DNA from 2 places in the Pseudalkalibacillus sp. JSM 102089 genome. Region 2 is predicted to be linked to the other one. Evidence: a T-box and tRNA genes for the amino acid it is inferred to sense, from the RefSeq annotation. Region 2 holds a T-box; the other holds one or more tRNA genes.
What was found. The T-box of region 2 lies ahead of ABVF21_RS10975 (valine--tRNA ligase). A T-box ahead of a tRNA ligase gene usually reads a tRNA of that ligase, here a tRNA-Val.
Positions count from the first base shown of each region.

Region 1: it encodes a tRNA-Val, which carries the amino acid that the T-box ahead of ABVF21_RS10975 (valine--tRNA ligase) is inferred to sense. The anticodon was not compared.

Region 1 is NZ_JBEWYW010000001.1:333,669-337,876, reverse strand. Features, by position in the region: gene ABVF21_RS01585 (rhodanese-related sulfurtransferase) at 4-906, shown strand; gene ABVF21_RS01580 (NRDE family protein) at 965-1,720, shown strand; gene ABVF21_RS01575 (hypothetical protein) at 1,850-2,005, shown strand; tRNA gene ABVF21_RS01570 (tRNA-Val) at 2,200-2,275, shown strand; tRNA gene ABVF21_RS01565 (tRNA-Thr) at 2,305-2,380, shown strand; tRNA gene ABVF21_RS01560 (tRNA-Leu) at 2,386-2,470, shown strand; tRNA gene ABVF21_RS01555 (tRNA-Arg) at 2,479-2,555, shown strand; tRNA gene ABVF21_RS01550 (tRNA-Ala) at 2,560-2,635, shown strand; tRNA gene ABVF21_RS01545 (tRNA-Ser) at 2,657-2,749, shown strand; tRNA gene ABVF21_RS01540 (tRNA-Gly) at 2,755-2,828, shown strand; tRNA gene ABVF21_RS01535 (tRNA-Glu) at 2,836-2,910, shown strand; gene ABVF21_RS01530 (transporter) at 3,037-3,363, shown strand; gene ABVF21_RS01525 (YpjP family protein) at 3,642-4,208, shown strand, end outside.
Region 2 is NZ_JBEWYW010000004.1:71,307-75,514, forward strand. Features, by position in the region: gene ABVF21_RS10965 (hypothetical protein) at 1-503, shown strand, start outside; gene ABVF21_RS10970 (phosphotransferase) at 503-1,468, shown strand; T-box leader at 1,828-2,052, shown strand; gene ABVF21_RS10975 (valine--tRNA ligase) at 2,167-4,208, shown strand, end outside.

The DNA.
Region 1 (4,208 bases), on a different contig from region 2:
GATTTGCAATCAGAAGCTTCAGCATATCAAGTGCTGTTATATTATCAATATGTAGAAATAGAAGATCCGGATTATTTTGCTCGAAAGCATCTTAAGTATTGTCAATCACTCAATTTAAAAGGTCGAGTCCTTGTAGGCAAAGAGGGTATTAATGGCACGGTTTCAGGAACCGTTGAGGATACTGAGCGCTACATGGACGAACTAAAAGCAGATGAACGCTTTCGTGATATGGTTTTCAAAATTGATGAAGCAGAAGGTCATGCTTTTAAAAAGATGCACGTACGTCCGCGCGAAGAAATCGTTTCACTAAAGCTTGAGGAAGATGTAAACCCGAAAGAAATAACCGGGAATTATCTTGAGCCAAAGGAATTTATGGAAGCATTAGAAGATGATGATGTAATTGTTATCGATGCACGAAATGACTATGAGTACGATATTGGTCATTTTCGCAATGCAATTCGTCCTGATATAAAGGCTTTTCGAGATCTTCCGGACTGGATTGAACAAAATCTTTCGGACCAAAAAGATAAGAAAGTATTAACTTATTGTACAGGTGGAATTCGCTGTGAGAAATTTTCTGGTTACTTAATGAAAAAAGGTTTTTCCGACGTTTCACAGCTTCATGGAGGAATTGTAACGTATGGTAAAGACCCGGAGGTACAGGGGAAATATTTTGATGGCAAGTGCTTTGTATTTGATGATCGTCTTGCTGTTAATGTAAACCGTACCGATGAAGATACAGTTGTAGGGAAATGCTACCATTGTGAGGATCCAGCAGATACTTATATCAATTGTGCTAATGTACAGTGTGACAAGCTTCATATCGTCTGTGATTCTTGCAAAGAGGAGTATAACCATTATTGTTCTTCTGCATGTGAAGAAGAAGTTCGTATGATCCAATCGTAACGCAGCGGCTAACGCTGCGTTTTTTCTTACATTGAAACAAGAGAGGAGGCGCGTTAAGATGTGCTTAATTGCTGTAGCTCAAAATGTTCATCCTACATACCCATTTATACTCGTAGCCAACCGAGATGAATTCTACGAGCGTCCAACAAAACCTGCGAACTATTGGAGAGATGTACCAGAACTACTTGCGGGGCGTGATTTAAAGGCTATGGGAACATGGCTAGGGGTTACAACAAACGGAAGAATTGCAGCCCTTACGAACTATCGAGAAGCGAATGAGCAGCCTAAAAGTCTATCAAGGGGTGATCTAACGGCCGATTACTTACGTGATCATCAATCCCCATTATCATACTTAGAAATGGTTCGACAAAAGAAAGATCAGTACAATGGATTTAATTTAATCATAGGAGATTTTAAGAGCCTTTATTATTATTCAAATCGGCAGGATCAAATTTCAAAACTAGAGAACGGTGTTCACGCTGTTAGTAATCACTTACTGAATACGAGCTGGCCAAAGGTTGAGCAGCTTAAAGAAGAATTGAAATACTATTTAAGTGCAGAAAAGAACCTCGATCAGAATCGTCTTTTTGAAATGCTTTCTCACGCTGAGCCTGCACCTGATCATCTATTACCACAGACAGGCGTGCCGATCGAATGGGAAAGGATGCTTTCACCTGTTTTTATTAAGTCGGATCATTACGGAACGAGGGCGCAAACTGTTATTATGGTTTCACAAAATGGAGAAGTTACTTTTGTTGAGAGGTCAGGAGAAGATCAGGAAAATTACTACCAATTTAATCTTGAAGAAGCATAATTGCGCTCCAAGTGAATAAATTATGTGTTACCTGTAACTTTTGCCAATAGATCGATGGTGAAAAAAGATTCGGGTTTAACAACAGAAAAATAGGGTAATGAGAGTTATTACTTATGAGGAGGGGTTTTTTTGAAAAGAAAGCGTCACTATGTTGAAGATCAGCTTTTGCGGGAATCAAGCGACATGAAAGAGTACCGAAAATATGATTCTGAAATGGTGACTAAAAAAAGACCAATACTCCGCCAAAATAAAAAGAAAAAACCACTTATTCAAACGCCAGTATAAGCAGGGGAGAGCGCTCCCTGCTTTTTCTATGTGAAAAATGGAGTGCTTAACTATGGGGATTATTTTTTTGTGAAAAAGGGTTGTGTTTTTTTCGAGTCGGTGATAAGATAAGTCTTGTCCTTGAAAAAACACATTAAAAAAAGTGTTGACGAGACAAAAGATGATATTGTATAATAATGAAGTCGCTGTTTAACGGAGGATTAGCTCAGCTGGGAGAGCATCTGCCTTACAAGCAGAGGGTCGGCGGTTCGAGCCCGTCATCCTCCACCATTTATTTTTGATGAGTTTCATTAAATTATGCCGGCCTAGCTCAATTGGTAGAGCAACTGACTTGTAATCAGTAGGTTGGGGGTTCAAGTCCTCTGGCCGGCACCACACATGCGGGTGTGGCGGAATTGGCAGACGCGCTAGACTTAGGATCTAGTGTCTTATGACGTGGGGGTTCAAGTCCCTTCACCCGCACCATAGAATATGCGCCCGTAGCTCAATTGGATAGAGCGTCTGACTACGGATCAGAAGGTTAGGGATTCGACTTCTCTCGGGCGCACCATATTGGGGCCTTAGCTCAGCTGGGAGAGCGCCTGCCTTGCACGCAGGAGGTCAGCGGTTCGATCCCGCTAGGCTCCACCATATATATATATTCATGTTTTCGGAGGAATACCCAAGTCTGGCTGAAGGGATCGGTCTTGAAAACCGACAGGGGCTTAGTCGCCCGCGGGGGTTCGAATCCCTCTTCCTCCTCCATCTTTGCGGGTGTAGTTTAGTGGTAAAACCTCAGCCTTCCAAGCTGATGTCGTGGGTTCGATCCCCATCACCCGCTCCATTTTGTTGGCCCGTTGGTCAAGCGGTTAAGACACCGCCCTTTCACGGCGGTATCACGGGTTCGATTCCCGTACGGGTCACCAACTAAATTTTCATAAACTTTATTGGCTTAAGCATACTCAAAGAGGTGCTTTTTTTGTTGTTTTCAATTCGGTACGTCTTATCAGAATACAGCATACAGTGACTGTATAAGAGAGGGGATGGACCGAATGTATTATGAAGAACATGAGCATATTGCTTATCATTATGACAACACAGATGCCTATCGTCAGCAACCGGTAGCTCCAACATCGAGCCCACCAGCATCACCGCCTCCTAGACCACAGTCAGCACAAGCTGGAACATTTGCTGTAGATCCAGGATCAATTAGAAGGTGTATGTATCGGTTTACTTATATTTGGATGAGGGGCGGCAATTCATTTTGGTTTTGGCCAGTATATGTAGGGCGTACTTCTGTTTCGGGGTTTCGCTGGACCGGTAGAAGGTGGGTATATACAGGCATAAGTCTGAGAAGAATTGATATGTTTACTTGTTAATAGATAGGGCGCTTACATGAAGCGCTCTTTTTTAAAGGCTCTTTTCGTAGACGTTGTTGCTATAGTAGGTGAATTTTCGCTTCAATCAAGGAAGTTTAGAGTTTAATTCAACAATTGTTTCGAAAGCAACAATTTTTATAAAAGGGACTTTTAAATGAAAAGCTTCTTTAACTTAGCCAAATGAAAATTAATGAAAAATCGTCTAAACATCTGGCTTTTTTGAGAAGATCATGCGAGAATAATACTAACTATTGATCTTCGAAAGTCAGGTGCACATAATGAAATTCCCTCTTTGGATGAGAAAGTTATTTGTAGCATTTGTTGCTGTTGTTACGCTTGGAACTGTGATTCCTACTGGATATCTAGCAGATGACAAAACAGAGGCATCAGAGAATTATCAAGAAGAAAACCATCTTCTTATTGAGTCGAGGGACGAGCCTGATAAGGCGATAGAGCCTGTTGTTGATCAGTATGATTGGCCCATCATAGCTCAGGACGCTTCTTCTTCTGAACTACTGACGCATTTTGTAAGCTATGCAAGCAATCAATCTGAGCAACTCGGGCTAACAAAATTCGGTGAAACGATCTCAACTCGAGTCGGTAACGAGTATCGAGATGCAATTGTACCTAAAATGACAGAAGCGATCGCTACCTCAGTGGAAAATCTGGATGAGGATACGTTAAGGTCACTTCGTTTGACGGACAACCCTTCTGGTGGATACGGAGAACGCATTCTTCATGTGTATAATGAACAGAGCGGGGAAGACTTATTGCGTTTCCATGTGAGAAGAGATCACCCCCCACAAGATGGCTATTGGTTTAATTTTCATTACCATGCAGCGAAT
Region 2 (4,208 bases):
TTCCTTATCGTAAGACGTTAGAGGATTTATCGTCTCTAAGATTAACTCATAAAGAACAATACTTGTTACTTGTTAACCTTATTCCAGAAGTGAAAAAGCGCCTGGATTTTGAGATATGTTATTCGCTTCCATTCATTCCATTTACTCACCATGTTTTAAAAGAGGTTTTAGGCCAAATCTACTTTGAATGTAGCGACGAACCACCTGTTTCTGCTTCCAAAGTTATCCTGAAAGAAGTTCATTCCTGGTATGCTCTTAAGAACTCCCCTCACTTTATAAAATGCTTTGAAGCGTTAGTGAATGGCGTGGAGGACGATATGAAACCCAGACTTATTCAGGTTATTTTTGCTCCATGGGAGTGGCAGGAATGTATTCAGGCATTGCAATCGAATATGAATGACCCTGATCAGGTCATGAAAGAGTTTATTGATAAGTGGGAAGCGAATAGAGATATGTTAAGGCTGCTTGAGCTCTCCCTTTCAGATAGGAGGATTTCCTTCTAATGAGCGATCCAGCACTCTTATTTCAATATGATTTATATCCTGAACGGGTTGTACAAATGGGGAAAATCACAAAGATCGAAACAGAGAGAGGCGCGTTTGCTTTAAAAAAAGCGCAGCTTAGTAAAGAACAGATGGATCGTATGCTTTATCTAGAGGAGCGGTTTAAACAGCTAAAATTCGAAGGATATGTACCACTTGTTCGAACAAAGTATGGGGATTCCTTCGTTTATCAAGGGGATCACATCGTTTATTTAACGCCTTGGGTAGATGAAAGGGAAACAAGTCCTGCTCAAAAAGATGAGCTTCTCGTTCATCACCTTGCTGAATTACATGGCTATACTGCTAAAGAGCAAGCTTTTTCTGAAGAAGTGATCAAACAGTCGTATCAGAAAATGGTTTTATTAAGAGAAAGTAGACAATTTGAAATGGAGAAATACGTAAGCCATATTGAAAAACGCATTTATCTTTCGCCATTTGAGCTTACCTTTGTATCACATTTTCATCAACTGATGAGGTATTGTGAGCTCGCGAAAAGAAGATTAGATGACTGGTATGAGCAAATTCTGGATGCAAAACGGTATCGAAGTGTTCTCTGTCACGGAAAATGCTCTCCTTCTCATTATGTATCAAGCGCGGGGAGAGGGTATTTTATTAATTTCGAGAAGTCAGTTAGCGATACTCCTATCAGGGATCTTGCTTATTTTATTCGCTCATCTATTCAACCTTTTCAATTCAATCCTGCTGCCACAACTGCTCATCTTGCCAGATATGAAGCCCAATTCTCTCTTAATGATGAGGAAAAGGAGCTACTTGCAAGCTATTTATATTTTCCAGAGTCGGTTTTTAATAGCGTGTTATTATTTAATGAAAACCGACAACAATGGCCACATATTAAGCATGTCCGCCTATTCACGAAAAAAATAGAAGTGATGAATGGGATAAATAAAGTTCTAGAAAACTTCTAGATCCATTCAAAGTAAAAGCACACTTCTAATGCAACAAGGATTATTAATATAAGTACATCTATAGATGTTGGAAAAAGGATTGTTCGGATCGTTTGAAACACAATAAACGGAGGTACGAACTGAGCGCAAATATCTCTGAACTTATATAACGAGGGTGGGATCTGAAAGCGATTCATTCCACCAAACCGTTTTTTCATATCAGGTATTCTCCTTTGTTTTCAGTTATTGTTACAAATAGACTATGTGTGAAGTTGAAATTGGGTGATTAAGGCGGGAGAGAACTGGCTAAGCTAAGAAAAAGGGCTCTTATGATCTTGACGATCTCGAATCAAAAAGGTAAACTTAATGATACAAATAGTCGACAGGCAAAGATAGGGAGTAGTAGAATGTGAACCCTTCAGAGAGAGAAGTCATTTGCTGAAAGATTTCTCAGGATCGTAGCATTCGAAGTCGCCCTTGAGCTGTTTCTCTGAACGAGTAGTAGGAGAATCCGGTAATCCCGTTATTCGAATGAAGCGTACAGCTAACGTTTATTTAGCTGTAAATAAAGGTGGTACCGCGAAAATACTTCTTTCGTCCTTTTCCTAAGGATGGAGGAAGTTTTTTTGTTGTTTAAAAAGCTTACACCTTCGTGGAAAGAGAACAAGGAAAGCCGCAGAAATGTCCTGAGACTTATTGAATGGAAAGGAAGAGTGACAATGGCGAATAAAGAGCTAACGATGCCGACGAAGTACGATCCAAAGGCAACAGAGCAGAAATGGTACCCGTATTGGGTAGATGGCAAATTTTTTGAGGCAACAGGTGATAAAGAAAAAGAACCTTATACAATTGTAATCCCCCCGCCGAACGTTACAGGTAAACTACACCTCGGGCATGCTTGGGATACAACGCTTCAAGATATTCTATCGCGTGTAAAGCGTATGCAGGGATATGATGTTCTCTGGCTTCCAGGAATGGACCATGCTGGGATTGCGACACAGGCAAAAGTTGAAGGAAAGCTCCGAGAAGAAGGTACCTCGCGCTATGACCTTGGCCGAGAGAAGTTCCTTGAGAAGTCTTGGGAATGGAAAGAAGAGTATGCGGATTTTATTCGTAGCCAGTGGGCGAAGCTTGGTCTTTCTCTAGATTATTCAAGAGAGCGTTTTACACTTGATAACGGTCTTTCTGATGCAGTACGTGAAGTATTTGTAAAGCTATATGAGAAGGGCTTAATTTATCGCGGTGAATATATTATCAACTGGGACCCACAAACAAAAACGGCCCTTTCTGATATTGAAGTTATTCACCAAGAAGTAACTGGTCACTTCTATCATATGCGCTATCCTCTTGCAGATGGCTCAGGACATATCGAAATTGCAACAACTCGTCCTGAAACAATGCTAGGTGACTCAGGTATTGCTGTTCATCCAAAAGATGAGCGCTACAAGCACCTAGTTGGTAAGAAAGCGATTTTGCCGCTTGTAGGGCGTGAAATTGAAATTGTTGCGGATGATTACGTTGATATGGAATTTGGATCAGGTGCTGTGAAAATCACTCCAGCTCACGATCCGAATGACTTCGAAATTGGTAACCGTCATAACCTTGAGCGCATTCTCGTAATGAATGAAGATGGGTCAATGAATGAGAGTGCCGGAGAGTACCAGGGCATGGACCGATTTGAATGCCGTAAGAAACTTGTGAAAGATTTACAGGATAAAGGAATTTTATTCAACATTGAAGAGCACGTTCATTCCGTAGGTCATTCTGAGCGAAGCGGTGCTGTTGTCGAACCTTATCTTTCAACACAGTGGTTTGTTAAAATGGGGCCTCTTGCTGAGCAGGCGATTGCTCTTCAGAAGTCAGACGACAAAGTGAACTTTGTACCTGAGCGATTTGAAAAAACGTATTTAAATTGGATTGAGAACATTCGTGACTGGTGTATTTCAAGACAGCTTTGGTGGGGGCATCGCATTCCCGCGTGGCATCATAAAGAAACTGGAGAGATCCACGTTGGACTTGAAGAGCCAGCCGATATTGAAAACTGGGAGCAAGACGTTGATGTTCTAGATACGTGGTTTAGTTCAGCGCTTTGGCCTTTTTCTACAATGGGATGGCCAAACGAAGACGCTGAAGACTTTAACCGTTTCTACCCAACAAACGTTCTAGTAACGGGTTATGACATTATTTATTTCTGGGTAGCTCGTATGATCTTCCAGGGTATTGAATTTACAGAGCAGCGCCCGTTTAACGACGTCCTCATTCATGGACTTGTACGTGATTCTGAAGGACGTAAGATGAGTAAATCGCTCGGTAACGGTGTCGATCCAATGGATGTTATTGAGAAGTACGGTGCTGATTCCCTTCGTTTCTTCCTATCCACTGGCTCATCACCAGGTCAGGATCTCCGTTTCTATTGGGAAAAGGTAGAGTCTACGTGGAACTTTGCTAATAAAATTTGGAACGCTTCTCGTTTTGCCTTAATGAATATGGATGGCATGACGTATGAGGAACTTGATTTAACAGGTGAAAAATCGACAGCTGATAAATGGATTTTAACTCGCTTAAACGATACGATTGAGCAAGTGACGCGCCTGATTAATAACTATGAGTTTGGTGAAGTGGGTCGTTACCTTTACAACTTTATCTGGGATGACTTCTGTGATTGGTATATTGAAATGGCGAAATTACCGCTCTATGGTGAAGACGAAGTAGCTAAGAAAACAACTCGTTCTGTTCTAGCTTATGTACTTGACCAAACGAT